4 regions of the Bradyrhizobium sp. 170 genome follow, and region 3 is predicted to be linked to each of the others. Evidence: predicted binding sites of a transcription regulator. Region 3 holds the regulator's gene; each other region holds the start of a gene.
What was found. The regulator LexA, encoded in region 3, represses DNA repair genes until DNA is damaged. The targets are predictions, from matches to a motif close to TGTTCNNNNTGTGTTCNG.
Positions count from the first base shown of each region.

Region 1: IVB05_RS11715 (PA0069 family radical SAM protein) is a predicted target of LexA. The motif match lies at 5,731-5,748, and genes of this name have one in related genera.
Region 2: IVB05_RS15965 (DNA repair protein) is a predicted target of LexA. The motif match lies at 3,647-3,664, and genes of this name have one in related genera.
Region 4: ruvC (crossover junction endodeoxyribonuclease RuvC) is a predicted target of LexA. The motif match lies at 2,289-2,306, and genes of this name have one in related genera.

Region 1 covers NZ_CP064703.1:2,507,864-2,515,783, reverse strand. The annotation lists gene IVB05_RS11740 (uracil-DNA glycosylase) at 33-869, shown strand; gene IVB05_RS11735 (glycosyltransferase family 39 protein) at 918-2,426, opposite strand; gene IVB05_RS11730 (ribonuclease HII) at 2,507-3,241, opposite strand; gene IVB05_RS11725 (GNAT family N-acetyltransferase) at 3,357-4,028, opposite strand; gene IVB05_RS11720 (VOC family protein) at 3,994-4,449, opposite strand; gene IVB05_RS11715 (PA0069 family radical SAM protein) at 4,549-5,709, opposite strand; gene IVB05_RS11710 (glycosyl transferase) at 5,900-6,472, shown strand; gene IVB05_RS11705 (helix-turn-helix domain-containing GNAT family N-acetyltransferase) at 6,625-7,554, shown strand; gene moaB (molybdenum cofactor biosynthesis protein B) at 7,702-7,920, opposite strand, start outside.
Region 2 covers NZ_CP064703.1:3,449,133-3,457,052, reverse strand. The annotation lists gene IVB05_RS15975 (error-prone DNA polymerase) at 1-1,307, opposite strand, end outside; gene IVB05_RS15970 (DNA polymerase Y family protein) at 1,304-2,896, opposite strand; gene IVB05_RS15965 (DNA repair protein) at 2,787-3,581, opposite strand; gene IVB05_RS15960 (hypothetical protein) at 3,745-3,924, shown strand; gene IVB05_RS15955 (UdgX family uracil-DNA binding protein) at 4,064-5,509, shown strand; gene IVB05_RS15950 (VOC family protein) at 5,830-6,300, opposite strand; partial or broken gene IVB05_RS15945 (inorganic phosphate transporter) at 6,458-6,626, shown strand; gene ppk2 (polyphosphate kinase 2) at 6,757-7,683, shown strand; gene IVB05_RS15935 (M20 aminoacylase family protein) at 7,914-7,920, opposite strand, start outside.
Region 3 covers NZ_CP064703.1:4,266,788-4,274,707, forward strand. The annotation lists gene IVB05_RS19710 (ComEC/Rec2 family competence protein) at 1-301, shown strand, start outside; gene IVB05_RS19715 (hypothetical protein) at 412-693, opposite strand; gene IVB05_RS19720 (hypothetical protein) at 733-1,149, opposite strand; gene lexA (transcriptional repressor LexA) at 1,400-2,101, opposite strand; gene glp (gephyrin-like molybdotransferase Glp) at 2,313-3,524, opposite strand; gene IVB05_RS19735 (hypothetical protein) at 3,998-5,767, shown strand; gene IVB05_RS19740 (hypothetical protein) at 5,785-6,369, shown strand; gene IVB05_RS19745 (hypothetical protein) at 6,400-7,179, shown strand; gene IVB05_RS19750 (HAD family phosphatase) at 7,187-7,813, opposite strand.
Region 4 covers NZ_CP064703.1:976,011-983,930, reverse strand. The annotation lists gene IVB05_RS04630 (cytidine deaminase) at 43-462, opposite strand; partial or broken gene IVB05_RS43700 (Holliday junction branch migration protein RuvA) at 510-593, opposite strand; gene IVB05_RS04625 (hypothetical protein) at 626-1,120, opposite strand; gene ruvA (Holliday junction branch migration protein RuvA) at 1,117-1,734, opposite strand; gene ruvC (crossover junction endodeoxyribonuclease RuvC) at 1,731-2,258, opposite strand; gene IVB05_RS04610 (YebC/PmpR family DNA-binding transcriptional regulator) at 2,524-3,270, opposite strand; gene IVB05_RS04605 (methyl-accepting chemotaxis protein) at 3,473-5,242, shown strand; gene IVB05_RS04600 (methyl-accepting chemotaxis protein) at 5,351-6,775, shown strand; gene IVB05_RS04595 (hypothetical protein) at 6,797-7,000, opposite strand; gene IVB05_RS04590 (hypothetical protein) at 7,064-7,243, opposite strand; gene IVB05_RS04585 (TIGR00282 family metallophosphoesterase) at 7,360-7,920, opposite strand, start outside.

The DNA.
Region 1 (7,920 bases), 1.8 Mb from region 3:
GGCTCGATCCATATTAGATTGGCATAATGGATTTGATCCCCGAACCCGCGCCTAATCTTCGGCAATTGCTGGCCTTTTATCTGGAGGCCGGGGTCGATTGCGCGTTGACGGAAGAGCCGGTCGATCGGCTGAGCGAGCCCGACACCCCGATAGCCCCCGTCCCGGTCCGCGAGACGGCGCCACCGCGCCCGTTGCGGGAAATGCCCGCCGCGACGCCGGCAGTTCCGCGCAGCGAAATAGCGCCCCCGCCGGAAGCGGCCATCGTGATGGCGCGCGAGGCGGCGCGCACGGCGCCGACGCTGGAAGCGCTGCGGGCGCTCCTGGAAAATTTCGAGGGCTGCGCGCTCCGAAACACCGCGACGCGGCTGGTGTTCGCCGACGGCAACCCGCAAGCCCGCATCATGTTCGTCGGCGAGGCGCCCGGGCGCGATGAAGACATCGAGGGCCTGCCCTTTGTCGGACGCTCCGGCAAGTTGCTCGATCGGATGATCGCCGCGATCGGGCTCGACCGCAGCAAGGCCTACATCGCCAACGTGATCCCCTGGCGGCCGCCCGGCAACCGGACGCCCACGCCGCAGGAGACGCAAATCTGCCTGCCCTTCATCCAGCGGCAGATCGAGTTGGTCAATCCGGACGTGCTGGTAACGCTCGGCAATCCCTCGACACAAACGCTGCTGTCGACCCGCGAGGGCATCATGAGGACCCGCGGCAAATGGTTCGACTACGACACCGGCACCCGCACCATCCGCGCCATGGCGACGTTCCATCCGGCCTATCTGTTGCGCTCGCCATCCTACAAGCGGATGTCGTGGCAGGATCTGCGCGCCATTGCGAAGGCACTTGAGCAGACTGCGTCTCCCTCATCCTGAGGAGCCCGCAAAAGCGGGCGCGTCTCGAAGGATGGGCCGAGGGACCGACTACGGCGCTTTCGGCCGCACGATGGCCCAGCCGACGCGCAACAGCGGCTGGCGGCCGTTCACCATCCATTCGAAGGCGCGCGGCACTTCCGGCACCAGGCCCGGAAAGCGTTGCGCGATCTCGGGAGGCGGCGTGCCTGACGTGTCGGAGGCGCGCCAGACCACGACGCCGCCGGTCTGGCTGAATTTCGCGGCCGACAGCCATGGCGTTCGTTCCGGCGTGGCGTCGAGCAACAGATGCGGGCGCCCGGCGCTCATCGCGATGAAACTCGCCAGTTGCGGATCGCCGGCTACCGCACGCAGCCGCTGATTGGTTCGCCGTTCGAAATTGTCGCCGAAGAACGCGGCAATCGCTTTCGCCGGCAGCGCGGTCGGCACTTCGGCAGCGCCGGTCCACGGCAGAACGAACGTGGTCGCGATCACCGCGACGGCGGGAGCGGCGAGCGCCGCGGCCCAGACCGTGCGCAACACGCGCTGACGCCGCAGGTGAATCAGATCGCCGGTCGCCACGATCACGGCAAGGCCCGACATCAGCAAGGCAACGCCCGCGCCGCCCACGACGTGGTCGAAATTGAACAGCCCGGCCAGGAAACTTCCGAGCAGCGCTGGGGCGATGGCGAAGAAATAGACGAAGTCACGCGCCAGCGGATCGACCGGTGGCCGGTAGATAATCGGCGCTTCCCCGGCATTGCGGGCGAACCAGCCGGAATTGAGGATTGCCAGCACCACGATGGCGGACATCGCCAGCGCCAGGCCGATGAGCAGCCCACCCCATTGCAGGACGCGCGCGCCGAAATCGGAGATCGCGGGCCATGGCGGCATGGCGAGTGCGTCGGCGCGGAGCAGCCAGATCAGATAGGGCAACACCAGGACGGCGATCACGAGCAGCGCATAGAGCGGATCGAGCGACATCAGCACGCGCCGCCCCCGCGCCGTGGCAACGGCAAATCCGGCGAGCAGCAGCAATATTCCGGGCGCGGCTGACGTCGTCAGCAGCAAAAGCCCGGCCTCGATCGACCAGGCGAACCACGCATTGCGCCGGTTCTGGCCGATCAATTGCCAGGAATGCAGCAACAGCAGCGCCCATAGCGGGCGCGCCAGCACCAGCGGGCCGAACTCGACACCGGGCGAGCTGAACGCCACCACCGTCAGCGAGAGCAGTACCGCGAGCACCGCCTGCTGCCCGCCGACGATCGCGCGGGCCAGTTGATAATAGATCCAGAAGGTGACGACGGCGCAGGCCTGCGCCAGCAGATAGACGCCGAACATGTTGTTGCCGGCAGCTCGGAAAGCAATGTCAGCGAGCCAGAACGCCAGCGGCGGACCGAGCCAGGTTCCGACCTGGTATTCCCGTCCGAAGGCCAGCGCGGTCGCAAGGTCGCCGGGCGGGCTGCGGTAGAGCAGCGTCGGCAGGATCAGCCAAAGCCCGGCCTGGGCCAGCACCACGATCCAGACCACCAGGCGCGGCCGGGCGCGGATCAGTTCGACAACGAGCGAGGTGAAGCGCATGAAACGTCCGAATGCCGGGCCGGGCAGCCCTGTCCCCAGGGACGTTTGATAGAGCGCAGGAGCCGCCGAGGCAACCGGCCTCAGATCGTGACTGAAATCTCGGAAGTAATCTCTCCGTCCACGGTAAAGAGATCGGGTTCGACCGTCTCTTGGGCCGTCTCGGGGTAATGTTTCAGCCGCGCGGCGATCACCGGCGCGAAAAACCGGCGGTGGTGGATGCTCGGGCCTAACCGGTCCAGCGCCTCGCGATGTTCCGGCACGGCGTAGCCCTTGTGGTTTTCGAAGCCGTAGCCCGGGCAATCCAGCGCCAATGCGCTCATCAGGCGGTCGCGCGTCACCTTGGCGATGATCGAGGCGGCTGCAATCGACATGACAATGCCGTCGCCGCCGATTACTGCATCGCAGTCGCAGGGCACGTCGATCTTGTCGCGGCCGTCGACAAACGCATGTTGCGGCATCTCCGGCAGCGCACGCACGGCCCGCGCCAGCGCCCAGAGCGAGGCGCGCAGGATATTGTCGCGATCGATCCGCGCCGGCGAGGCAAAGGCGACCGCAAACGACGACGTCGCGCAGATCTCCTCGAACAATTCCTCGCGGCGCTCGGCCGTCAGCCGCTTGGAATCGTCGATACCCTTGGGGATTCGCTTGGGATCGAGCACGACGGCGGCCGCCACCACCGGACCCGCCAGCGGACCGCGCCCGGCCTCGTCGCAGCCGGCCACCGGCCAGACGCCGCGCTTGATCAGCGCCCGCTCGCGGCGAAAGCTCGGCGGCGCGACCGCGATGACGCCCTTGAGCGGCTCGGCTTGTTCCATGCCGGCCTTCTTATCGGTTTTTTTGGCGTTTTTCTTGGCGGACTTGTCCCGAATCATGCCGGGATCGTGCGGAAGTGCGCGCCCGGGCGCAACCGGGAATCCGGCGCAATTCCCGTTATTCAGCGCGCCGCCGTCGCCACTCCCCAGCCTCAATCACATAAACGCTCCGGCTTCCGCGCTTGGGGTCCGCAATCGCCTCCAGATAGCGCATTCCGAGCTTCTCGAGCGCGTGAATGGACGGCCCATTTCGCGGATCGACCAGCCCGAGCAACCTGCCGCATTTGAGTTGCTCGAACCCGAAGACGAGCTGCGCCTCGCCGATTTCGGTTGCGACCCCCTTGCCCCATACCCGGCGTGCCAGGACAAATCCGATCTCAAAATCGTCGGCCTCCAGCGCTTGGCATGGAGACAAGCCTGCGAAGCCGATGACTTCGCCCGTGGGCTTTTCAGTCAGGACCGCCATCCCCGTGAGGCTTTCGCCGAAGGTGAATGATCTCCGGATGAAATCTTCGGCAGCGTCCCTTGCCATCGGCGCTCCGGAAAATGCAAAGCGCATCACATCGCTGTCGCCAAGGATCAGGTTCTGCAGAGTAGATATATCCTCTTCGACCGCAGCGCGCAGAATCAGGCGCGGCGTCGTCAAGATGACGAGCGGCTGCTTTTCCGATACCGGCGCGGGCTTCTGGTCCATCACGCCTGAATACGGCAATTCACCAGCAGATAGAAGTGGCACCGCCCCACTATCAAGGGTTCTATTCCGGCAGATGAACCCGCCGGTCGTTGCCAACCTCGATGCCGGGCGCGACCACGACTTCCCAGGGATGGTTGTCGGGATCGCCGAAATAGCCGGAGTAACCGCCGTAGTCGGTCTGGTGCGCGGGCTTCAATAGCGACGCGCCGCAGGCAATTGCGAAATCCAGCACGGTGTCGACCTCCTCGACGGAGCTGCAATTCCAGGCGAGTGTCGTTCCGCGAAAGGTTTTCGGCCGCGGCTCATCCGGCAGCGTGACGTCGCGGGCGAGTTGATCCCACGGGAATAGCGCGATCAGCGTGCCGCCAGTGTCGAAGAAAGCGACCGCCTCGCCGGTTGCCTGCATTTTTCGGGCAAAGCCGAGCGCTTCGTAAAACGCGATACTGGCGCGCATGTCGGTTACGCCGAGCGTGATGACCGTGAACCGGGGGGTTGGCGGTGATGATTTTCCACTCATGCGACTTACTCCTTCGTCATAGCGAAGCGAAGCAATCCATTGTCACCTCGTGCACGGAAAGATGGATTGCTTCGCTTCGCTCGCAATGACATCAACGGCCTAAAACAAACTCAGTTGCTGTCCGCTTCCCTTCGGCTTGACGAAATGATCGGTCGTCAATTTCAAGCGGCGCTTGTTGAGGCCGAGCTTTTCGCAGGCGATCTCGAACCGCCGCCCGATCATCCACGCCATCGGGCCGGTGCCCTTCATCCGCGTTCCCCACTGCGAGTCGTAATCGCGGCCGCCGCGCATGTCGCGGATCAGGGTGAAGACGTGACGGTAACGGTCGGGATAGTTCGCCATCAGCCATTCGCGAAACAGGTCGCGCACTTCCAGCGGCAGCCGCAGCAGCACGTAGCTTGCTTCCTTGACGCCGGCATGGGCTGCGGCATCGAGAATACGTTCGATCTCGGAATCGTTCAGCGCGGGAATCACCGGCGCGACCATGACGGTCGCGGGAATGCCGGCCTCCGACAATTGCCGGAGCGCCTCCAGCCGCTTCGACGGTGTCGAAGCGCGCGGCTCCATGGTGCGTGCCAGCTTGGGATCGAGCGTGGTCACGGAAATGGCGACCTTGGCCAAATTGCGCTTCGCCATCCGCTGCAGAATATCGATGTCGCGCGTCACCAGCGCCGACTTGGTGACGATGCCGACGGGATGGCCGGCCCTATCAAGCACTTCGAGAATGCCGCGCATGATTTTGTATTCGCGCTCGATCGGCTGATAGGGATCGGTGTTGGTGCCGATCGCGATCATGCGCGGCTCGTAACCCGAGGCGGCCAGTTCCTTCTCGAGCAGTTCGGGCGCGTCCGGCTTGGCCAGCAACTTGGATTCGAAATCGAGCCCGGGCGACAGACCGAGAAAGGCGTGGGTCGGCCGCGCGAAGCAGTAGACGCAGCCATGCTCACAGCCGCGATAGGGATTGATCGAACGGTCGAAGCCGATGTCGGGCGAGTCGTTGCGGGTGATGACCTTGCGCGAGGTATCGAGCGATACCGTCGTCTTGAACGGCGGCAGTTCGTCCAGGCTCTGCCAGCCATCGTCGAAGGCGACCCGCGCCTCGGCCTCGAACCGGCCGCTGGCGTTGGACTGCGCGCCGCGGCCACGCCGCCGCTGGCTTTCGATCGCGACCGTAAGCTCCGGAAAAGGTGTCGCACCCGCCGGTTCGGAGGGCGCCGTGACCGGCGGGTGCTTGAGGGCATGAGAGGATGCTCGGCTCATGAAGCGAACATAGCACGTAGAAAGAACAAATCAAGAACATCAACAAGAACAATTCACAACGAAGCGCAAACGTCGGAAAAGGCATTGGCGCCAGGTGCCGCAAAAAACTGCACGCAAACGGCTGCTTTGATTATGACAAGATGATAACAGTGCAGCGTTTTTCCCCGTGTGAGCCACCGAAGCCTCATTCATGCTGAGCGTGATCATCCCGACCGAAGGAATAGAACAGCCCGCCGTCGCAACATTGGCGGCGCTGGTGCCGGGAGCCGCAGCCGGCGTCATCCGCGAGGTGTTGCTGGTCGACAGGGCTGGCAACGGCGTGATCGAACGGGTGGCCGACGTGGCCGGCTGCCGCTTTCTGGCGTTTGAAGGAACACACGCCGCGGCGCTGGCCGCTGGCGCGCGGGCGGCGCGCTCGCCATGGCTGATGTTCCTGCATGCCGGCGCGGTGCTCGACAGCGGCTGGATCGACGAGACCGCGCAATTCATCCAGAATGTATCGAGCAGCGACCGACCGCGCGCGGGGGTGTTTCGCTATGCCCGCTCGCCCTATGCCGACACGCGGCTGCGCGACGGCTTCAAATTCGTCGCCCGCATGATTGCCGGGCCGTCGGCGGAACAGGGACTTCTGATCGCGCGCGACCATTATGAGCGGCTTGGCGGCTACCGGCCGGATTCGCGCCGTTCCGAGTCGCGGCTGTTGCGCCAGCTCGGCCGCGCCTCACGCACCCAGTTGCGCAGCCGGATCATGGTCGTCGCCTAGGGCGGTACATCGCCGGGCCCAAACACAAAATATCGAAAACAACCCCATGCAAAGTAGAACGGGCCTCGCGCGTCTCGCAGGATGCCTGCTGTCAATATATACTTGCCAAAAGCAACTATATATTTGACAATGGCAATCATTGAGGTGATGCCATGTCCCAACTGGATTCCGAACAAGAAGTCGCTGCGGTTCGCGCCTTCAACCGCTTCTACACCCGCAAGCTCGGCGTGCTGGACCAGCAGCTCCTGAAAAGCCCCTTCTCGCTGAGCGAGGCGCGGGTGCTGTACGAACTCGCCCACCGCGAAGATCTCTCGGCAAAGGAGATCGGAGCCGAACTGGGCCTTGATGCCGGCTACCTCAGCCGCATCGTGCAGAATTTCGATGAAGCCGGATTGATCACCCGCGAACCGCTGCCGTCCGATCGCCGGCAATACCGGCTCGCATTGACCGCCAAGGGCCGTCAGACATTCGCAAAACTCGAGCGCAGCATGCAGGACGAAGTTGCAGCGATGCTGGCGACGTTGCCGCACGACGGCAAAGCGCGCTTGATCGGGGCGATGGCCGTGATCGAACGGCTGCTCGGTGAATCCGGCGGCCTGCCTTCGCCTGCGGTGCTGCGCGAGCCGCGTCCCGGCGACATGGGGTGGGTGGTGCAGAGCCACGGCGCGTTTTACGCCCGCGAATACGGTTTCGATTCCTCGTTCGAGGGCCTCGTCGCGGAAATCGCGGCAAAGTTCCTCGCCTCATTCGATGCGTCACGCGAGCGTTGCTGGATCGCCGATATCAATGGAGCGCAGGTCGGCTCGATATTTCTGGTGCGCCATACAGATGACGTAGCGAAGCTGCGCCTGCTGCTGGTCGACCCGGCCGGGCGCGGACAGGGGTTGGGCCAGCGGCTGGTCGGCGAATGCATCGCATTCGCGAAGGCCTGCGGCTATCGCAGGATCACGCTGTGGACCCAGAGCATTCTGGTTGCCGCGCGCAGGATCTATCAGGAGGCCGGGTTCAAGCTGGTCGCCACCGAGCCGCACCGCAGTTTCGGCCAAGACCTGATCGGCGAAACCTGGGAACTCGAACTGTGAAGCCGGGGCGTCGCGATACCCCGCGGCGCGTCACGCCGGACCTCCTGGATTTTTACATCAAGCGTGCACATGGGTTGCGCGAAGAATGGTATCGCAACATGTGGCATGCGATCTGGTCGTGGCTGGTTAGGCCACGCTGAATCTTCGTCAGGCCGAAGCGCCCTGGGCTTTAGGCCGTCGCAGGTGTTCGTCGAGCCGCGGCATGATCTCGACGAAATTGCAGGGACGCGTGCGGTAATCGAGCTGGGCAGCGAGGATGCCGTCCCACGCATCGCGGCAGGCGCCCGGCGATCCCGGCAGGCAGAAGATGAAAGTCGCCCCCGCAACACCGGCGGTGGCGCGGCTCTGCACCGTCGAGGTGCCGAT
Region 2 (7,920 bases), 820 kb from region 3:
GCCTTGCCGACGTCGCGGATCGCGCTGCGGGGACGATAATGGATGACGGTGGCGATGATGGCGGCGCGGTGGCGGCCGTAGCGGCGGTAGACATATTGCATCACCTCCTCGCGCCGCGAATGTTCGAAATCGACGTCGATGTCGGGCGGCTCCAGCCGCTCCTTGGAGATGAAGCGTTCGAACAGCAGATCGACCTTGGTCGGGTCGACCGAGGTGATGCCGAGCACGTAGCAGACCGCGGAGTTGGCCGCCGATCCCCTTCCCTGGCACAGGATGTTCTGGCTGCGCGCGTAATGAACGATGTCGTGCACGGTCAGGAAATAATGCGCGTATTTCAGTTCGGCGATCAGTGCGAGTTCTTTCCGCAAGGTGGCGCGCAGCGTGTCAGAGATCACCCCGCCGAAATATTTGTCGACCCCGGCCCAGGTGAGATCTTCGAGATGCTGCTGCGCGGTCTTGCCCGGCGGCACCGGCTCGTCCGGATACTGGTATTTGAGCTGGTCGAGCGAGAAGCTGATGCGGCCGGCAAAGCGCATGGTTTCCACGATGGCCTCGGGAATATCGCGGAACAGCCGCGCCATTTCGTAGGGAGGCTTCAGGTAACGCTCGGCATTGGCCTCGAGCCGCCTGCCGATCGCGTCGATGGTGGTCTTCTCTCTGATACAGGTGAGCACGTCCTGCAGCCGACGGCGGGCGGGATGGTGGTACAGCACCTCGTTGGTCGCCAGCAGCGGCACTTTTGCCGCAAGCGCCAGCCGATGCAGCCGCGCCAGCCGGCGTTTGTCGTCGCCGCGATAGAGCAGGCTTGCGGCAAGCCAGACGCCATCGGCGCGGCCACCCTTCAGACGCTGCAGAATTTCCTGCGCGCTCACCGCGTCGAAACGATGCGGCAATGCCAGCACCAGAAGCTGCCCCTCGGCGAATTCCAGCAGGTCATCGAACCGCAGATGACACTCGCCCTTTTCGATCCGCGTGATGTCGTCGCCGCGCTTGCCGCGGGTAAGTAACTGGCACAACCGGCCATAGGCGGCGCGGTCGCGCGGATAGACCAGAATATCGGGCGTGCCGTCGATGAAGACGAGGCGCGTGCCGATCAGAAGCTTTGGCTTGTGCTTGACCTCGGGATTATCGAGTTCCTTGTAAGCGCGCACCACGCCGGCCAGCGTGTTATGGTCGGCAATCCCGATCGCGGGAATGCCGAGTTCGCTCGCCTGATGCACATAGGCGCGTGGATCGGAGCCGCCGCGCAGGAACGAGAAATTGGTGGTGATGCCGATCTCGGCATAATTGCTGACGGGAGTTTTCATGCGAACAGCCCGTGCACGAACCATCTGACCGATGTGGGCTCGCCTTGCTCATCCGCCAATTCGCTTTCATAGAGCCCGTCGCGAAAGATCCAGAAGCGCAAGCCCGCTTCGTCCTCGATGCGAAAATAATCCCGCGTCGGCCCATCGCCGTTCTGCTTCCACCATTCCATGGCGATGCGTTCGGGCCCCTCCACCCGCACCACCGCGTGCGTGACGTGGCGCCAGGTGAACTGATGCGGCGGGCCGTCGGGCACGGTTGCGAACGGCACCTTGATCGGCTCCGGCCTGTCGAACAGCCGCAGCGGCCGTAGCGGCGGTTCGCTTTCGATGCGCTCTGGCCATGCCGCCTGTGCGGCGGCTGCCAGATGATGCTGCGCCGTTACGGCCAGCACGGCGCTTTCAGGAATGTGAGTATCCTGCGGCAGATGCACGACAACACGCTTGCCCCCGATGCGCGCGGCGATGCGGTCGATCAGCGCGGCCAGTTCGTCGTTGTCATGCACGTTGGCGTCGAGGTCGCGCTGCTGCTGCACCACGATTTCGGTGCGGCTGGCGGACAGGCGGATGAGATCGAAGCCGAAGCCGGGATCGAGGGGATCGTTGAGCGCATCGAGCCGCTCGCGAAACAGGCGGTCGATCACCTCTGCCTTCGTCACGGGGCGGCCGGTATCGACCGAGATGGTGCGCACCGCGCCGTCGGTGCGGAAAAAGCTTGCGTCCAGCCGCCGCGCGCCCTTGCCCTGCTTGTCCATCGCCGTGACCAGCATGGCCGCGAGCGCGGACAGGTTCATCACGATCACGGTGTCGGTAGCGACCGGTTCGGGAAAGCGCTTCTCGACGATGTAATCCGGCAGCGGTTTTCGAGGGCTGATCGGGGCATCGCCCTCGCCCAGCGCCTGCTCGAGCAAGGTCGTGAAATGAGCGCCGAACCGCGCCGTGATCTCGTGACGTCCGCGCGCGGCAACGTCGCCGATGGTCTTCAGGCCGGCGCGGCGCAGGCCGCCGGTGATGGCATCACCGGCGCCGAGCGCGGAGACCGGCAGCGGGCTGACGGCCGCGGCCTCCTCGCCATCGGCAACGATCTTTCCGGAAGTCTGGCGCGTCAGCGTCCGGGCGCAGATCGCGGTGCTCGCGATCGCGGCGCTGACGGCAAAGCCGCGTCGGCTCAATGCACCGCTCACGATCTGCAGCAGCGCGCGCTCGCCGCCGAACAGATGGGCGCAGCCGGTGATGTCGAGATAGAGCCCATGCGGCGGATCGAGCGCCACCAACGGGGTGAAGCGGTCGCACCAGTCGGCGATGTCATCGAGCGTCTTGCGGTCGGCGACCTCGTCGGCGTCGAACACCGTCAGTTCGGGGCAGATCGCGCGGGCATTGGCGAGCGGCAGGCCGATCGAGAGGCCGGCATGTACGGCGGCCTCGTCGAGGGCATGAATCAGGATGGCGTTGTGCTGCTTGGCGACGACGACGCTGGGGGCATCACCCAGCGCGACGCTGTCCTGCGTAAGCTTGCGTTTGATGCGGTCGATGGGCAGGCGTGGCAGCCACAGGCTGAGGATACGCCGACGGTTCGCTGAAAAGGCACTCATCACATTTCCATTCCATGATCCAGCGGCCGACCGGGCCATGACGGTTACGAACCAGTTGCGCGTCGAAGACGGGCGCGCCCCACGCACCCCAGTGTGACGCCGGCGGCGAATGCGCCGCGCGCACTATCCATCTTGTCTCCGCGGTCGAAGGCCGCGGCTCCGCGGCCATCCGCAGCAGCAATGCGGTGACGCCGGAGGCTGCCGCGGCCAATGTAAGTTTGCGGCTGGCGACGAGATCGAGCTGGCGGGCCTGCCCCCAGACTTCCAGCACGACGGCGCCGAGCGCATCGCAGGCCAGCGCGTCGGCGGCGGTCCGCAACGCGGCGTCGGTGTCCGGGGCGCGCACCGTCACGAGCAGCCGCGGATCGAGACCCAGTTCGCAAAGCCCGCTCATCGACAGCGCACCGGATTCGATTTCCGAAAAATCCTGCCGCACCCAGACCAGCGGCCGGCGTGGCGATACCCTTCCCGCGAGCCCTGCGATGAAGCCGGTTGCCGCCGCGCTCTGATGGCCCTCGGCGAACACTTCATGCACCACTGCGATCGCAAGACCGCCCTGCAGCGTCGCATCCGCTGCCGCATGGCCGAGCGCGACCTTGTTGAGATCATGCGCATCGCCATGCGTCTCGATCCGCTCGATGCGCCCTCGCAAATTCGCAAGCGTGCTTGTGTGTGCGGTGCTCATGCCCCGCTCCTCTGGGAATTTTGGCCTTTACCGCTTTTTCCTAGTGAACCCGCGGCTGGCTCATTTGTTCATGATATGTTCTAATATAAAGCTAACCGGACTGGCAGAGTCAATCGAGATCGACGCTTTGGTAATTCATGAATGGAATCAAAGGGATTCAACGATGGCCGTGCAACGTAAGCTGGAAACCCTGGCGGATTCCAACCTCGTACGCGGCATCCTCCAGAAGGCGCTGCCGTTCATCGTGCTCAGCGATCACGGGCCCTTGTTGCATCTGCTGGATGGCGCAGGGCTGAAGGAGCGGTTCAAGCCAAAGGCGGCGCAATTGGAATTTGGGTTTTGACCACAGCCGACCACGGCCGTCATTGCCTGCGACAAACGCGAAGCGTTTGCGCAAGGGAGCGAAGCGACGAAGCAATCCATGCCTCAACAAGTGGAGAAATGGATTGCTTCGCTTCGCTCGCAATGACGGGGAGGAGAAAATGCACCACATCACCCTCGACGGCGAAACCGATTTCGACGGCTGGCGCAAAACCGCCCGCGCGCTGGCGCTGAATAATGTAAAACCCTCCGACGTGAGCTGGCGCGTGGCTGATGATGCGCCCGAACTGTTCGAGCCGTCGGCGCCGCCACTTGCGCCACCAGACGGCACGTTCAACGTCCCTGCCAAATTCGTTGAACTGGCTGACATCGCGGTCCTGCACCGCAACCCCGAGCGGTTCGCCCTGCTCTATCGCCTGCTGTGGCGGTTGCGAACTCATCACGATCTGCTTGATATCGCGACCGATCCCGACGTGGCGCAGGTCGCTGCGATGGCGAAGGCCGTACGCCGCGACGAGCACAAAATGCATGCCTTTGTCCGCTTCCGCGAAGTCGGCCGCGAGCAAAAATCGCACTTCGTCGCCTGGTTCGAGCCGGAGCACCACATCGTCGAACTGGCCGCGCCGTTCTTCGCGCGGCGTTTCGCCGACATGCCCTGGTCGATCCTCACGCCCGATGTCTGCGCGCATTGGGACGGCCATGCCGTCTCGATCACGCCGGGCGTAGCCAAAAGCGAGGCCCCGACGGCGGATCGGCTGGAGGAAACCTGGCGGCGTTATCACACCAGCATTTTCAATCCGGCGCGACTGAAAGTGCAGGCCATGCGTAAGGAAATGCCCCGGAAATACTGGCGGAACCTGCCGGAGGCCTCGATGATTAAACCCCTGATCGAAGACGCCGGGCGCACCGCAAGCGCGATGATCGCGAACGCGGCAACCGAACCGCACAAGCCGCAGAAGCGGCTGGAACCGCCTGAGGCAAACGAAATGGTCCGCAAACAGGCTGACGATATCGAAACGCTGCGTGAAGAAGCCGCCGACTGCCGCGCCTGCCCGCTCTGGAAAGACGCCACCCAGACCGTGTTCGGCGAGGGTCAGCAAACAGCGCGGATCATGCTGGTCGGCGAGCAGCCGGGCGACAAGGAAGATCTCGCCGGCAAACCATTCGTCGGGCCTGCGGGCCAAATGCTCGACCGCGCGCTGGAAGAAGCCGGGATCGATCGCCGCAAAGTTTACGTCACCAATGCGGTGAAGCATTTCAAATTCGTGCCGCGCGGAAAAATCCGCCTGCACCAGAAGCCGAACACGCCGGAAATCAAGGCCTGCCGGCAGTGGTACGAACGGGAACTGGCCGCGATCAAACCCGATCTGGTGGTGGCAATGGGCGCCACCGCGGCGCAAAGCGTGTTCGGGAAAATCACGCCGATCAACAAGAACCGCGGCCACCCGATCGATCTCGACGACGGCACAAGGGCGCTGGTGACGGTGCACCCATCCTATCTGTTGCGATTGCCCGATGCCGATGCCAAGGCACGGGAATTCCGGCGTTTCGTTCAAGATCTCAAAATCGCCGCCGACATGCTACGAAAATCGGCACATGCGGCCTAAATCCTGCCAACCCGGCAGCCGCAATATCTGGTGAAATATCACGGGAAAAATTGACAATCCCATCTGCAACCATTAATTGATGGATTACACAATCGCATTCTCAAGGGAATGTGGGACGTCTGGTCACGCCATGGCGCTCCCATACGGTCGACGCGCTGCGCGGTACCCCTTCAGCCCCGGCGCCGTGCAGCGCGCGACCCACTCTTCCTCTTGCCTTGTGGCGTTCTTCCTCTCGCCTTGTGGCGCCGCAGCGCGCGTCCCGCCCGGCGTTCTATCCGCCAGCCGAACAAATCCATCCCAGCGGCAAATAACGCGGGCTTCTAACCCCTCGCCGCGGCCTCCAGTTCTGCAATATCGAACTTGACCATCTTCAGCATGGCCTCCGCGACGCGCCTGGCCTTGTCGCGGTCGGGATCATTTATCAATTCACCGAGCCGCCTGGGTGCGATCTGCCAGGAGAGGCCCCATCGATCCTGCAGCCAGCCGCATTGCTCGATCCAGCCGCCCTCCTTCAAGGCATCCCACAAGCGGTCGATCTCGGCCTGCGTGTCGCATTCGACCATGATCGAAAAGCTGTGGTTGAACGGGTCGAGGGGGCCAGCCTCGATCGCCATGTAGCGCTGGTCGCCCAGGCTGAAGGCTGCGATCTTGACGCTGCCCGCGGGACCACTCGGGCTCTCGGCAGGCAGGGACGAAACCCAGTCGACCGATGAGCCACGGACGAGCGAGGTGTAGAAGCCGATCGCGGCCTCCATGTCCTTCTCAAACCAGAGATGCTGCGTGACCTTCATCGGTGCGGCCTTCCTCTATCTGATATTCGGCCGCACGCGCGCGGCCCTTCTGTGCCAAGGACGGATGGAGGGGGCCGGCGCCCGACAGCGCAATTAAATTTTTGTAGCGGACGATCAACCCTGAACTAACAAACTGGTTCAAGCGGCATCGCTTCACCTCTCCACCACCCATGTGCTGTCATCCGGCGTCGCCGGCACGAGGCGGCCAACGGCTCGGGCCAGCAGATGGCGACATTCGCAACCTCCTGATGGCGTGGATGCTGACGCTGCCGGCCGCGATCTGCCTCTCGGCAAGTCTCTACGTGCTGTTCTCGATCCTGTTCTGACGCCATCGGCAGCCCCGACGGACGCCGGAACCAAACTCCAGCCTTCTGCTTTCCGCAGGGTACCCTGACCGATGATTACGGCAGGGCATCGATGTCCACGCGAACCAACGCGCTGCAGCCGGAGCCCGCCATGACCAAACTACCCCTGAATGGCACGACGCCGATCCAGGACCGCATTCAGGCGGAAATGCTGGATAGTTTCGATGAGGAACTGGAACTAGAAATCGACGACGATCGCCTCGATGCGCTGACCAATGAATTTGCCGACCATACGGCACAGGAGACGATCGATCGGCGCGTCTACTTCAAGGAATTGTTCCGTCTGCAGGGTGAACTGGTAAAATTGCAGACCTGGGTGCAGCACCACAAGCTCAAGGTGGTGGTGATTTTCGAGGGGCGCGATTCCGCCGGCAAGGGCGGCGTCATCAAGCGCATCACCCAAAGGCTCAATCCGCGGGTCTGCCACGTCGCGGCGCTTCCGGCGCCGAACGAGCGTGAGCGCACGCAATGGTATTTCCAGCGTTACGTTTCGCATTTGCCGGCCGGCGGCGAGATCGTGCTGTTCGACCGTAGCTGGTACAACCGCGCCGGCGTCGAGCGGGTGATGGGCTTCTGCACTGAAGACGAGGTCGAAGAATTCTTCCGGTCGGCGCCGGAATTCGAGCGTATGCTCGTACGCTCCGGAATCATCCTCATCAAGTACTGGTTTTCCATCACTGACGAAGAGCAGTATTTGCGCTTCACGATGCGGATCCACGATCCGCTCAAGCAGTGGAAGCTAAGCCCGATGGATGTGGAATCGCGCAGCCGCTGGGAGCAATACACCAAGGCCAAGGAAGCGATGCTGGAGCGTACTCACATTCCGGAAGCTCCCTGGTATCTGGTCGAAGCCGACGACAAGAAGAAGGCACGGCTGAACTGCATCGCGCATCTGCTCGAGCAAATTCCCCACCAGGAAATCAAGCGCGAGCCGGTGGTACTGCCGCCGCGGGTTCGCAACCCGGAATATAGCCGCGGGCCGATTCCACCCGAAATGTACGTGCCGGAGCGCTATTGAGCGGCGGACTGCGCGCGCCGGGGATACGGCTGATGACACACGGCTGCGCATTTCCGGATGCCGCTGGAAATCTCGATCGCGACGTCAGACATTGAAGACGAGGCACCTACCCGCATTTCAAGTGGCGGTTGAGCGACAAAAAAATGAAGGCCCGCACTGGAGATACGGGCCTTCCTTGATGTGACCTCGCACTTCATGTGCGATCGAAGTTGAAGTGACGTCGGGCGCTTTTACGCC
Region 3 (7,920 bases):
GGCACTCTCGGACGATTGCGAGCGCGCCGCGCTGATTGTGACGCTGCGGCAGGCGCCCGCTTCCTGCGCGGCTTCCGTCATCGATGCCGACCGGCTGCGGCGGCAGGGCGCGATGGCGCTGCGGCGAGGCCGTGACGGATTTGTCGTCGAGGCGGCCAAACCCAGAGGGATCGACCGCCCGTGGTCGCCGGCCATCGCGGACGAGAGCGAAGCAGACGCAGCCGTTCTGGCGCCGCGCGTCGTGCCGCCGCGCGCGGTCGACGCCACGCCGGCCGAGGCCGATCTTCAGGCGGAGGAATAGAGCGTTTTCCAGCGAAAGCCTGCCCCGGACTTGATCCGGGGTGGAGACCGGTTCGCGTCAAGAAAACGCGTCGAATCAAAAATCTGGAGCCCCAGGGCTCCAGACGAACTTCAGTGCTCGTCGAGCGGGGGGCTTGAGGGACTGGCCGGTATTTCGAATGCGCCGAGGTGGAATTCCTCCGGCGCGTCGGGGGTCGACGGCAGGTTGACCAGCGTGAACGACGCCTCGGGGAATTGCCGCCAGATCGCGAGATCTTCGGCCGTGATGGTGAGCCAGCCGTACCGGAACATGTACCGTCCGGGCTCCGTGACGCGTCCGGCTCTTTGCCATGTGACTTTGTTGACCACCGACTGCCCCTCGGCGCCTAGTTTCTCAAAAAACCATATCACCATGATCCGCCGGCCTGAACCGGCGGATCACATGCGCGTCGTTTATCCGGTCACGATGGATTCGGCCGGTGGCGCTTCCGTCACCTTTGCCGCACGTTCGCCCTCGGTCACCGGCAATTGCAGTACGGTCGCGCGCTGGCCTTCGCAAAGCTGCGTCACCAGCACATGGCTTCCGTCCGGAAATTCGATCGCGTCATGGTGGCGATCGGTCACTTCGGGTTCGATCTGGTTGAACTTGCCGACCCGCCAGTCGGTGGTTCGCGTCCAGATCCACCGGTTGTCGTATTTGACGTCCTCGGCGAACGCCAGTTCGGTGCCGGGAAGCATGCAGACCGCCACTGAAGGCTCGCGTTCCGACGCAAAGCCGCGGGTCGATGTACCGCGGAATGTCGTGGTGATCAGCGTCTCGCCGACCTTGGCAGGCCGCGTCGCCACAGCGTGCAGGCTATAGTCACACATCGGATGGCTCCCTCGTTTGAGATAGCTGACCCGTGTCTGCAAGAAGGAGGCACAGGCCTCTATCAGAGTGGACATATTCAGAGCGGACTTGGCGCAGAGCCTTTTCTTGTTTCTGGGCAATTCTGCGGCTAGCGCACTGCGTCAAAATCACAAACGCGCTAACGCAGTTTTGTTCCAGGCATGCAGCAAAAAACCCCGGCCGAAAGGCCGGGGCGGGATTGCCGTCGCAGTCACGTCCGCATCCAGCAGGTCAATATTTGCGGTACAGCCCGATCAGCTTGCCCTGAATCCGGACCCGGTTCGGCGGCAGGATGCGGACTTCGTAGGCGGCATTGGCGGGCTCCAGCGCGATCGAGGCGCCGCGGCGGCGGAAGCGTTTTAGCGTGGCTTCCTCCTCGTCGATCAGCGCCACCACGATGTCGCCGGTGTCGGCGGTCTCGTTGCGCTGGATCAGCGCCATGTCGCCGTCGAGAATGCCGGCGTCCACCATGGAATCGCCGCGCACTTCGAGCGCGTAATGCTCGCCGGAGCCGAGCATGTCAGGCGGCACGCTGATGGTGTGGCTGCGGGTCTGCAGCGCCTCGATCGGCGTACCGGCGGCGATCCGGCCCATCACGGGCACGGCAACCGGGCGATTGCCGTCGTCCTCGCTGGCCGGCGCGCTTACGGAGCGTTTGCCGAGCGTGCCTTCGATGACGCTCGGCGTGAAGCCGCGGCGGCCGTTAGCGGCGGCAGCCAGCTCCGGCAGCTTGATGACTTCGATGGCGCGGGCGCGGTTGGGCAGGCGGCGGATGAAGCCGCGCTCCTCCAGCGCCGTAATGAGGCGGTGAATTCCGGATTTCGAGCGCAGGTCGAGCGCATCCTTCATCTCGTCGAAGGAGGGCGGTACGCCGGCTTCCTTCAGCCGTTCATTGATGAAACGCAGAAGTTCATACTGTTTGCGCGTAAGCATCGCGAGCATTCCCCCGGTTGGTACAGTCTTTCGGTCCCGAATCTCCAGGGTCCATTGCGGGAGTCCCCAAAACTCCCAACCATAGACACTAGCAGTCGAAACAAATCATGAACGGACACTATATGTTCGATATGTGTTCCGCAACCACTTAATTTCAGGTGAACGCATTGCGGCTTCGGCTGAAGACACCCTCAAAGGCGCAGTTCAGGCGTCATTCCGGCAGCCGGAGCAGCTCGCACCGCGAACCCTTCGCGGCAGCCGGCGCGAACGGCGGACGTATCACAAGTGCCCGTGCCGCAGCGAGATTCCCTAATAGCGATGAGTCCTGGTGGTTCACCGGCACCGCGATCAGCGTGCCGTCTTCGCGCTCTTCGAGGCGTGCCCGAAGATAGTCTTCGCGCTGGTCGTTGGCAGCGAGATCGCGGCCCAGCAGGGCGCTTTCGCGCCGATGATGGACGGTGTCGCGGCCCGATAATGCACGAATCAACGGCACCAGAAACAGGAAGCCGCAGACATAGGAGGAGACGGGATTGCCGGGCAGGCCGATCACCCGCATCGCACCCAGCCTGCCATGCATCATCGGCTTGCCCGGCCGCATCGCGATCCGCCAGAACGCCATGGTCGTCCCCTCGGCCTCCAGCGACCGCTTGACGAGGTCATGGTCGCCGACCGAGGCGCCGCCCATGGTGATCAGGATATCTGCTTCAAGCTCGCGCGCACGGCGGATGCCTTGCGCGGTGGCGGCGACCGTGTCGGCGGCGATTCCGAGATCGACGACCTCGGCGTCCTCGGCGCGCGCCAGCGCACGGATTCCGTAGCCGTTGGAGTAGACGATCTGGCCCGGGCCCGGGGTCGACCCCGGCATCACCAGCTCGTCACCGGTCGCAAGCACCGCGACCTTCGGGCGGCGGTGCACCGCAAGCTCCGGATAGTTCATGCCGGCGGCGAGCGACAGGTCGCGGTCGGTGAGGTGGCGTCCGCGCGTGAGCAGCACGTCACCCTCGCGGAAATCGACGCCGGCAGGCCGGATATGTCGGCCGGAAACGGCGGCTTCCGTGATGTTGATATGGTCACCGTCGACGCCGGTGTCTTCCTGGATGATGACGGCGTCGGCGCCATCAGGGATCACGCCGCCGGTGAAGATCCGCACCGCTTCGCCTCGGCCTACCTTGCGCTCGAACGGGCGGCCGGCCGCGACCTCGCCGATCACCTTCAGCCGTGCCGAGATATCGGCGGCATCCGCCGCGCGCACCGCATAGCCGTCCATCGCCGACATCGCCTGCGGCGGTTGCGTCCGCCGTGCCGCGACGTCGCGCGCCAGCACACGATGAAAGGCATCATCGAGCGCGATCATTTCCTCGGGCAACGGTTCGGCGCGGCTGAGGATCGCAGCAAGTGCATCGGCGACAGGCATCAAGGCCACGGGCACTTCTCCTCGGGTGCAAGCGCGTCTGTTCAGCTGTTCGGCCCGGCGACGAGATCGCGCGCGCCTTCATATCGGAGAGCGCGAGCGGAGGCAAAAATGCGGCGCGGAAGGCTTGCGCCCGATACCGCAGTTTCGGAATTCATCCGCTGTCTGAATTTTATCCTGAACTCACCGGGATATGTTGCTGAACAGCAACATTATTCTGCAATCTCACCCGAGGTCAGGCGGGAATCGTCTCAATCCGCGTCAGCGATTTGTTCGCATCTGTGATTGGGGTAGGGTTCCCTGAGATTGAGGTGTGGGCGCCCAAAGTTTTGGCCAGCCACAGGCTGGCTCACCCGAGCTGGTTTCGCGCGAAGCCGGAGCGGACGATGACGGGGGCGATAGCTACGGCAACGGGTTCTGCGTCCCCGCGCGCTTCCGGTGTAATTCTTCCATCCGATCGCCGGGCGAGCCTGCTGGCGAGCAGCATGCTCTGCGGCGGGACCTTGCGCAGCCTCGCGGCGGCGGCCGGGATGATGACGGCGGTCGGCGTCTCGCCGGCCTTCGCTCAATGCTTTTCCGGTACCGGCGGCAACATTACCGGCGCGGGCTGTACCGTCACCGCGGCGACAGGTGCCTTCTCCACCGCAGTGGGGTCGGGAGCGAATGCGACGGGCTTCTTCGCAACGGCGTATGGCTCTGTGGCCACAGCGAACGGCAGCAACGCGACCGCGACGGGCGCGCTCAGCATCGCGAACGGCGCCGATGCGACCGCGACGGGCGCGGTCAGCTTCGCGAACGGTGCGCAGGCGACCGCGACGGGCACGCTCAGCATCGCGAACGGCGTCGATGCGACCGCGACAGGCACAAATAGCAACGCGAACGGGAGCAGCGCCACGGCGACCGGTTACTTCAGCCAGGCGAACGGAGCTTCTGCCACGGCAACGGGCATGGCCAGTCTGGCCAACGGCGCCCTGGCCACCGCGACCGGCACTGGCAGTGTTGCGAACGGTGTCACCGCGACCGCGACCGGCATGGGCAGCTTTGCCAACGGCGATCAAGCTTCCGCGACCGGCGTGAGCAGCTATGCCAACGGCTCTCAAACGACCGCGACCGGCTACGCCAGCACCGCCAACGGCGCTCAAGCCACCGCGACGGGGGTGTTCAGCACCGCCGGCGGTAACTTCGCGACGGCAACGGGCGCGGGCACTACCGCGACCGGCGATTTCGCCACCGCGACCGGCGGCTCCAGCACCGCGACCGGGGCCTTCGCCACCACGACGGGGGCCTTTAGTTCGGCAATTGGCGCGAACGCGACGGCGACCGGTACGAGTGCCTTCGCCAACGGCACCAACGCGACGGCGATCGGCCAACTCAGCAAAGCGAATGGCGTCAGCGCGACCGCGACCGGCCGGGGCAGCATCGCCAACGGTGCCACCGCCAGCGCCTTCGGCGAAGGCAGCAACGCCACCGGCGCGGCCACCACCGCGATCGGCCAGGCCAGCGTCGCCAGCGCCACCGGTGCCACGGCGGTGGGCGCCAGTGCGCGGGCAACCGCGACCGGCGCGGTCGCCGTCGGCAACACGGCCGCCGCCACCGGCGTTAATTCGATTGCGATAGGCAACGGCGCGACCGCCACCGGTTCGATCGCTGTCGGCGCCGGGGCGTTGGCTTCCAATGGTGGCGCCGCGTTCGGCGACGGCACGGTGGCGACCGGAACGAATTCGGCCGCCCTTGGCACCGGCGCCACGGCGACATTCGCCAATTCGACCGCGATCGGCAGCGGCGCGACCACAACAGCGGCGAACCAGGTCGCAATTGGCACGGCGACGAGCACCTATAAAATGTCCGGCATCGCCTCGGCGACGAGCCTTGCCGCACAATCCGGTCCGACCTCGTTCGTCACCAGCGACGCCAACGGCAATCTGGCGACCACCACCTTCAACCCTCAAAGCCTCACCTCGCTGCAGTCGCAGGTAACCTCGCTGCAATCTCAGGTCACCGACAACCGGCTCGAGGCGCGTACCGGCACCGCGCTGGCGCTCGCCGTCGGTGCGTCGCCGGCCCTGCAGGCGGGGCGCCGGTTTGGCATTTCGGCAAGCTACGGCAACTTCCAGGGCAGCAACGCCTTCGGCGTGGGAGCGACGGCGCTGCTGTATGACAACAAGAACTATGCGGTTGTCATCAACGCCGGTGCGGGCATTGGCATGGAGCGAAATGTGGTCGGCGTGCGCAGCGCGATCGGACTCCAGTGGTAGTTCGCTGGCGGGTTCTGATGCTTGCGGCTGTGATGGCGGCAAGCACGTCCGGCGGTCATGCGCAGCAGGCGCCCGAGCAAGCGCCGAAGCCCGCGCAGATCGATCGCAACGGCGTGATGATCCTGATCCGCTCGACGCTGCTGGCGCTCGATCAGGCCAACAAAACCGGCAATTACACCGTCCTGCGCGACCTCGGCGCGCCCGGCTTCCAGACCAATACGGCGGCGCGGCTGGCCGAAATATTCGCCAAGCAGCGCAACGACAATCTCGATCTGTCGGGTGTCGCGGTGATCGATCCGCAGCTCAATTTGCTGCCGCAGATCGAGGCCAACGGGTTGATGCGTATGGCGGGCTTCTTTCCCTCGGTGCCGACCCAGGTCAATTTCGAACTGGCGTTCGCGCCGGTGCACGGGCAATGGCGACTGTTCGGCATCTCGGTGTCGATCGGACCGAGCGGGCCTGCCGCACCCGAACCGCCCGGGTCGCCGGTTGCGCAAAAACAGCCGCCTGCAAACGGAACCAAGCCAGCAGCTGCAAAGTCCGCGCCCGCGATCAAGCCCACGCCGACGGAGAGGCCGGCCGACACCCAGCAGCCGAAATAGACCGACCCGCAAGCCAACAAGCGACGGAAAATGTTACCCGACGAAGCCTTGAAATCGATGAAGGTGATGTTCGCGACGCCGTGCTACATCTCGGCGGTCAGCATGCACTACGTCACCAGCATCTTCGAGCTCACCCATCACTGCAACCGGTTCGGGCTGCAATGCATCCTGCACATGCATTCGGAGAGCCTGATCACCCGTTCGCGCAACAAGATGCTGCTCAAGTTCCTGTCCGACGAAACGCTGACGCACCTGTTCTGGATCGATTCCGACATCACCTTCACGCCGCAATCGGTGTGCCGCCTCTTGCTGATCGACCGCGACGTCACCGCCGGTGTCTATCCGATGAAGAACTTCAACTGGCCTGAACAGGGCCTCCCGGCAGGCACGACGCGGCAGCAATTCGAGGACCGCTATACCGAATACCCCTTCAACCCGATCGGCCATGGCGCCGAGCGGGTCAGTAGCTATGCCGACGCCGACGGCTTCGTCGAGGTCGCGGAGGCGCCGACCGGCTTCATGTGCATCAAGCGGGATGTATTCTTGCAGATGATGGAGAAATACCCCGGTCTGAATTACGTTCCGGACGGCCCGCCGAATCCGCAGGCGCATCTGCACTGGCTGTTCTTCGACTGCATGGTCGATCCGGATTCAGGTCGCTATTTGTCGGAGGATTACGCGTTCTGCCGCCGCTGGCGCGATATCGGCGGCAAGATCTGGGTCGATCTGCAATGCAAGCTGATGCACCTCGGGCAGCACCATTTTCGTGGCGACCTCGCCGAGAGCTTGCGTCTTCAGGGCCGGTGGTAGACGGCCGCTAGATCCTGAGCGCAGCAAGCGTCCTTGCCACGTCATCCGTCGATGTCACGTGGATGGTACAAAGGCCGCGCGCCCGCGCACCTTCGATATTGGCGGCCGAGTCGTCGAAGAACAGGATCCGCGACGCCGGCACGCCGATGGCTTTTACCACATGATCATAGGCTTCGGCGTCGGGTTTGCGCAAACCGATGCTCGAGGACAGGAAAATCTGCCGGAAATGGCTGAGCACGTCGGCATAGGCCTGAGAGAAATGCGCGACATGGGCCGGATTGGTGTTGGAAAAAGCATAAAGCGGCAGGCGTTGTGCTGCGCCGGCCAGCAGCGGCGCAATTCCCGGCATCTCGCCGGTGAAGATCGCGTTCCAGCCTTCCAGGAACTGCGCGTCGGTGAGGCCGATGCCGAGCGACTGGCGCAGGCTCGCAAAGAACGCCGCGTCGTCGATCCGGCCGATCTCGTGATGCTTGAAATTGTCGTTGACGACAAAACGCCTGGCGAGGTCGGCGGGCTCGCAGCCGGCGTGCCCTGCCCAGTTCGCCATCACCTGGTCGAAACTGATGTCGAGCACGACACGGCCGAGGTCGAACAACAACACGTCGACGGAGGAGGGCGCTGGCGGCAAATTCATGGCAATCGTTTACAAAACTGGTCAGGCATGGGCAACGGGCTGGACTGATTTCGGCCCGATCCGGCGCTTAAGCCGGTGCACGAGCTATGCTAAGGCTTGGGGCCTAT
Region 4 (7,920 bases), 3.3 Mb from region 3:
CATCGGAACGTTGCTTGGGCGTGACGATGCGGGAGGGCGGGTTCACTCACTGCCCCGCTTGTACTTGTTGGGCAGGAGTTCGCCGATGGTCACGACTTTCGGCGCACGGCCGTTGTCGGGGACGATGACCCGCGCGTTGGCGTCATAGTCGTGGATCAGTTCGCGACAGATGCCGCAGGGCGAGACCACCGCGATCTTGCCGGGCTCACCGGGCTTGGGGTGACGCACGGCGACGATGGTTTCGATACCGTGGTCGCCGGTTTCGGTGATGGCACGGCCGATGGCGATCGCTTCGGCGCAGACCGCGATCCGGCCGATATAGGCGTCGATATTCACGCCGGTGACGATACGGCCGTCGCGGGTGCGCATGGCGGCGCCCACCTCCTGCCACTTGTTGCGATAGCGCTGGCTGATAGCTTCGGTGGCGACGGCGATCAGTTCCTCGTCGTTGTTGCTCAGCATGGTGGAGAATGCATTCCTTTGTCAGTCGGTGGCCGGCCGACGCCAGTCTATTTCGACAATTCCTTCAAGCCCAGCGGGATCAGTTGTGCGGTCTCGGCTTTCTCGCCGGCGCTGCGCTGTGTCGCCGACACCGTCGGAACGGCGCTCAGGGGTAACGATGCGTTCATGCCCGGACCTGCTGGTCTGAGCGGCGGCGGAACGGCCACAGCACACTGTTACAGACCAGCCAGCAAAATATCGTGCTGCCGACATGCAGGACGAGGAATATCGACAACCTTTCCCAGGCCGGCGGACTCGCGCTCTTTACCATCACGAAGACGGCGTATGCCACGGTCACGAACAGCGATCCAAGAAAGACCGGGCGGAAGGGTACCAATCCGGTTCGCGATGCCGCTTGAGCAATCATAGCCACGAAAGCCAGGAACAGCGCCTGCACACCGCCGGCAATATAGGCAGCGATCGAAAAAAAGCCGAACACCCGCAAATAGGCCGAGAGATTGTAGCTAGCGGCAGGCTGACCATACCCGAAAAACATTCCCGTTACCCATATCAACAGGAAGCCGAGCGGCGGGCCGGCTGCGAGAAAGATCAGGAACACCAGCGCTGTCTTCGGCGTAAACCCCACCGCGTCGCTCACATTGTCCGTCGCGTCGCTCACTTCGCGAGCTCCTTCAGCCCCAAGCGAATAAGCTGCGCCGTCTCCGCATTCTCACCCGCGCTGCGCGAGGCGGCCGCGATGGCGGCGGCGGCCTGCGGCTGGCCGTAGCCGAGATTGACCAGCGCGGAGATCGCGTCGGTGACCGGGCGCGGCGCGCGCTGATCGTCGATCGCGCCGGCAAGGTGCACCACGGCGGGATCGACATTGGCGAACGCCGGCGCCTTGTCTTTCAGCTCGCTGACGATGCGTTCGGCAACTTTCGGGCCGACGCCCGGCGTGCGCGACACCGCGGCCTTGTCGCGCAGCGCGATGGCATTGGCGAGTTCGGCCGGCGGCAGCGTCGAGAGCACCGCGAGTGCGACCTTGGCGCCGACGCCCTGCACGGTCTGCAACAGGCGAAACCATTCGCGCTCGAGGTCGCTGCGGAAACCGAACAGTTTTATCTGGTCCTCGCGGACATAGGTTTCGATAGAGAGCACCGCCGCCTCGCCGGGCGACGGCAGCGCCTGCAGCGTGCGCGTCGAGCAATGCACCTGATAGCCGACACCGCCGACGTCGAGGATCACGTAGTCCTCGCCGTAGGAGTCGATCAGGCCTTTCAGTTTGCCGATCATAGGCTGGCCACCTTCAGCCGCAGCGCTGCGCCCTGGCGGTGATGGGCATGCGTAATCGCGATTGCGAGCGCGTCCGCGGCATCGGTGGATTTCGGCTCGGCTTTCGGCAGCAGGATCTTCAGCATCACCGCGATCTGGTTCTTGTCGGCATGTCCCGCGCCGACCACGGTCTTCTTGACCTGATTGGGCGCGTACTCCGCAACCGGAATGCCGAACATCGCGGGCGCGAGCATGGCGACGCCCCTCGCCTGGCCGAGCTTCAGCGTCGCGACGCCGTCCTTGTTCACAAAAGTCTGCTCCACCGCGGCCTCCGCCGGCCTGAAATCGCCGAGGACTGTGGCGAGCCCCTCGTGGATCGCCAGGAGGCGGCTGGCCAGCGGCAGATCGTCCGGCGGCTCCACCGAACCGCAGCCGATGAAGACGAGACGGTTGCCCTCGGTCTCGATCACGCCCCAGCCGGTGCGGCGCAGGCCGGGGTCGATGCCGATGATCCGGACGGGTTGGCGAATCGGTGGGAGTGTCATGGCGTAGTGATAACGCCAGAGCCGGGTGAACGAAACATAAAGAGAACGGAAATCCCCGGGATACGGGGGCTGGCCCCCAGCGCTCGCAAGCCGCAATCACCGAACCGTCGTCGTCCCTGCGAAAGCAGGGACCCATACGCCGCGGCCCCAATTGTACTGGAAGGCGTCAGTCATCTCGCTTTTATCGATAGGACAACGCGGTATGGGTCCCTGCGCCCGTGCGCAATTGCGCACTAGGCAGGGACGACCAATTACCAATCACCAACTACCCGCCCATCTTCGCGACCAGCGCGTCGGAAATCTCGAAATTGGCGTAGACGTTCTGGACGTCGTCGTGCTCGTTCAACAGGTCCATCAGCTTCAACAGCTTCTCGCCGGTCTCGTCGTCGACCGCGATCGTGTTCTGCGGCTTCCAGGTCAGCGCCGCCTTGCGGGCTTCGCCGAATTTCGCTTCCAGCGCCTTCGCAACCTCGCGAAAGGTTTCCTGCGAGGCGTAGATCTCGTGGCCGCTTTCGCTTGATACCACGTCGTCGGCGCCGGCTTCGATCGCTGCGTCCAGCATGGCGTCGTCGGAGGCTTTGCTGGCGTCATATTCGATGATGCCGGTGCGATCGAACATGAAGGCGACCGAGCCGGTTTCGCCGAGATTGCCGCCGGACTTGGCGAAGAAGGAACGGATGTCGGACGCGGCGCGATTGCGGTTGTCCGTCAGCGCCTCGACGATCACGGCGACGCCGCCGGGGCCATAGCCCTCGTAGCGGATTTCGTCGTAGCTCTCGCTGTCGCCGCCGGTCGCCTTCTTGATGGCGCGCTCGATATTGTCCTTCGGCATGTTCTCCTGGCGCGCCGCGATCACGGCCGCGCGCAGCCGCGGGTTCATGGCCGGGTCCGGGGTTCCGAGCTTGGCCGCCACCGTGATTTCCCGCGCCAGCTTGCCGAACAGTTTCGACTTCTGGGCATCCTGCTTGCCCTTGCGGTGCATGATGTTCTTGAACTGGGAATGGCCGGCCATGCAGGGGTCTCTTGGATTCGTCCGGAGGAGATGTGGGTGAAAGCGCGGCCTTATAGGCCGGCAATCGGGCAAAATCAAAGATTTGCGGCCGATTCGGCTACTAAAGTAGCGCCCGCCAGCTGGAATATCAGGCAGTTGTTAACCATGATTTCATGCTCGGATGAGAGGATTTCGCACCGGTCCTCAACTTTTAAGAGATGCCATGGCGTTCGGTTTGTTCAAAAAGCAGGTGCTGGAAGCGGCTGCCCCTGCCGCTGAAGCCAAGGTTCCGCAGGCCCCGGCCGCGGCTGAGGCCGTCAGCACCGAGGGCGATTCGGCCAGGGCAATCCTTGAACTGCTGGAACTCGAACTTGGCACGATGATCCGCCAGCTCGAGCGCGCGGCCAATTCGGTCGCCGGCGGTGCCGAGGCGACGGCTGCGACGCTGTCGACCATCCGCCAGCGCACCGATGCCCTGACGAACCGAACCAGCGCCGCACAGGGCACCGCGACGACCTTTTCGCACGCCGCCGACAAGTTCACCCAGTCGGCGCAGGGCATCGGCTCCCAGGTCCGCGACGCCGGCAAGCTTGCCGACCAGGCCAGCGACGCCGCCCGCGAAGCCAGCGCCAATGTCGACCGCCTGAGGGAGTCCTCGGCGGCGATCGGCAATGTCGTCAACCTGATCGCGCAGATCGCACGGCAGACCACGCTCCTGGCGCTCAATTCCACCATCGAGGCCGCACGCGCCGGCGAGGCCGGGCGCGGCTTCGCGGTGGTCGCTACCGAGGTGAAGGCGCTCGCGGTGCAAACCCAGAACGCGACTGAAGAGATCACCAAGAAGATCGAGGCGCTGCAGCGCGACGCCGCGGGCTCGGTCGACGCCGTGCATCGCATCTCGCAGGCGATCGAAGCGATCCGCCCGGTGTTCGAGAACGTCAACGGCGCGGTTGCCGAGCAGAGCGCGACGACCGGCGAAATGGCCGACAACGCGGCTTCCGCCTCCAGCTTCATCGGCTCGGTCGGCGACAGCGCCACCGAGATCGATCATGCGACCAAGGAAGCCGAGGCCCATGGCGAAAGCGTCGCCAGGGCCGGACAGGCGGTCACCAAGTTTGCGCAAAAACTCAAGGCGCGCTGTGCGGTGCTGCTGCGCCAGGGGGACAAGGAAGGCGCACGCGAGGATCGCAGCAAGCAGCAAAAGCTGCCCTGCAGCCTCAAGATCGAGATCACCGGCCCGCGCGGCGTGATGTCGGCTGCGGTCTACGAAATCTCGATGGATGGCATTCTGGTCAGCGGGACTGAAGCCGAAAAGCTGGCGCAGGGCCAAAGCTTCGATGCCACGCTGCAGGATGTCGGACCTTGCCGGATCAGGATCGGCGACCGCTCGAAGGCCGGCACACACGCCCGGTTCGAGCGGCCGAACGCCGCGCTGATCGAGAAGATCGAAGACAGGCTGTGGTCGATCCAAGACGACAACACCGAGGCGGTCACCCGCGCGATGGAAGCCGGCGCGGCGCTGAAGAAGATTTTCGAGAACGGTATCGACAGCGGCGCCATCTCGATGGAAGCCGTGTTCGACACCAACTATGTCGAGATACCGGGCAGTAACCCGGTGCAGTACCGCACCAAAATCCTGGACTGGGCCGACCGCGCGCTGCCGCCGTTCCAGGAAGCGTTCCTCGCCAAGGACAAGCGGATGGCGTTCTGCGTTATGATCGACACCAACGGCTACCTGCCTGTTCATAACAAGATCTATTCGCACCCGCAGCGGCCGGGTGACGTCACCTGGAATACCGCCAACAGCCGCAACCGCCGCATCTTCAATGATGCGGCAGGCCTTGCCGCCGGGCGCAACCAGCGCGCCTATCTGATCCAGAGCTACGCCCGCGACATGGGCAACGGCAACATGGTGATGATGCGCGAGATCGACGTGCCGATCCGCGTCAAAGGCCGCCACTGGGGCGGCTTCCGCACGGCCTACCGGCTCTAGTGCGCTCTCAGGCAAGACCCCAAGGCGCGAATCGCGTTCTAAACCTGGAATTGGAATGCGATCGCCGCGGTGGGCCGATCATCGGCTCTGACTGGAGAAAGCTCGAACATGTCCTTTGTGCAGCGTGCAGTCCTGGACACTCAATCCAACCAGACACTGGCCGAACGACTCATTGACCAGCTTGCCGACCGCATCGGCGGGCTCGGCGTGGAACTTGCCGATATCGCCGGCAACGTCCAGGAGGTCGCAAGCCGCGTCGCGAACCAGTCGGAGCGGTTCCACCACTTGCAGAAGACGGCCCAGACGATGGTCTCGGCCAACCGCGACATCGCTAATGCATCGCAGGCGGTGCAATCGACCACGTCCGCAGCCGTCGTAGAGATCGTTCAGTCGCGCAGCGCGGTGGATACGGCCGTCAAGCACATCGCCGAACTCGTCGAAGCGGTCGGCCGCATCGAGGCCCGGCTCAGCGCCGTCGGCTCCGCCCTCTCGCAGGTTGCAAAAGTTTCCGGCTCGATCGAGGCGATTGCGAAGCAGACTAACCTGCTCGCGCTCAATGCCACGATCGAGGCGGCGCGCGCCGGAACCGCCGGCCGCGGCTTTGCCGTGGTCGCGAGCGAAGTGAAGAGCCTGGCGGAGGGAACTCGCCAGGCCACGCAGCAGATTTCCGATACCATGCGCGATCTCGACGGCCAGATCGGCAGCCTGATCGGCGAGAGCAGCGACGCCTCACTCCGCGCCAAGAGCGCCGGTGAAGGCGCACAGCAGATCAGCGGCATCATCGCGCGCGTTCACCAGGGCATCGCGTCCGTAGGTCAGGAGATCGACGGCGTCGCCAGGGCCGCGACGTCCAATCTCGGCCATTGCGACACCGTTATCACCGAGCTCAGCGAGCTCGCCAAGGGCGTCGACCTCTCCTCGCGCGATCTCAAGCACGCGGACGACCGAGCGGCAAAGCTGCTCGAAACGTCCGAAGACCTGATCGCGCAGATCGCCGGCAGCGGCGTCGAGACTTCGGATGCACCGCTGATCCGCGTCGTCGTCGACACCGCGAAGCGCATCTCGGCCGAGTTCGAGGCCGCGATCGACCGCGGCGAGATCACGGTCGACCAGTTGATGGACGAGAAGTACCGCGAAATCGCACGTACCGATCCGAAGCAATATCTGACCGACTATGTCGCCTTCACCGACCGCGCCCTGCCTTCCATTCAGGATCCGATCCAGAAGAGCGATCCGCGCATCGTGTTCTGCGTCGCCTGGGCCAAGGGCGGCTATCTGCCGACCCACAATCCGAACTACCGCCTGCCGCAGGGGCCCGACCCCGTCTGGAACAACGCTAATTGCCGCAACCGCCGCCTGTTCAACGACCGCGCGGTGAAGAAGGTGGCGGCGAACACAAAACCGTTCCTGCTGCAGACCTATCGTCGCGACATGGGCGGCGGAAATTTCGTGCTGATGAAGGACCTGTCGTCACCGATCTTCATCGGCGGCCGCCACTGGGGCGCATTCCGCATGGGTTTTCGGCAGAGCTAGACCGTGACCGGTCGTCGCGCGCTATCGCAGGCTCGCCGGCAGTTCAAACCCCTGGTATTCGCGCGTCAGCAACGCCTTCAGCGCCGGCATGTTCGGCGTCGCGCCTTTTGCCGGCATCGGGTTATTGTCCGCCTTGACGAAGTCCGGCGGCGTGCCCGGCAATTTGTACAGATTGAAATTGGTTCGCCTGATCGCGAAGTCGGCCTGCAGGTAGCGCTCGCTCATCATCAGACCTACGTCACAGCCGCGCCGATAGCGTCGGCCGAGCGCTTCTCTCCGCGTGGACCTTTAGGCATTGCCGACTCCCGCGAGCTTGGCGTCGCACTCGGCGACCACCGATTCCCAATATGCCACGTCTTCGGGAGTGTGGGGCTTTTCAAAGGCGTTGGCCGCAAAGCCATTCAGCATGGCGATGGCCAATCGGCGTTCATCTTCCCATAGCCCAATCAAATCGACATCGTCTGACATATCGCGCCTCATGCTTTCCGCTAAGCATAAAGGATCGCGGCTGGATGGCGATAGATTTCAACCCCGCCAAACTGCGACACTACCCGGCATCGACATTCTCCGGCCTTTGAATCCCTTCAGACCCAAAACCCCGGCACCGCCGGCTCGAGCCTTCCGCCTTTCCGCACCGGCGCGACGCGCAGCGCGAGGCCGGTGGAATCATCGGTCTCGACCGCAACGCCGCTGAGTGTCGCCACGCCGGCCGCCGGTTCGAAGCGCCCTGAGGGAATGCCCGTCGTGAAGCGCCGCAGCGGCTCTTCCTTCTGCATGCCGATGATGGAATCATAGTCGCCGGTCATGCCGGCATCGGTCATGTAGGCGGTGCCGCCGGCCAGGATCTGGTGATCGGCGGTCGGCACATGGGTGTGGGTGCCGACGACGAGGCTGGCGCGGCCGTCGCAGAAGAAGCCGATGCCCTGTTTCTCGCTCGACGCCTCGCCGTGGAAATCGACCACGATCGCATCCGCCGCCTCGCGCAGCGGACAGGCTTCGAGTTCGCGGTTGAGCGTCGCGAAGGGGTCGTCGAACGGCGTCATGAAGACGCGGCCGATGGCGTTGATAACAAGCGCGCGTTTGCCGTTCTTGGTATCGACCAGCGCCGCGCCGCGGCCCGGCGTGCCTTTTGGGTAGTTCGCGGG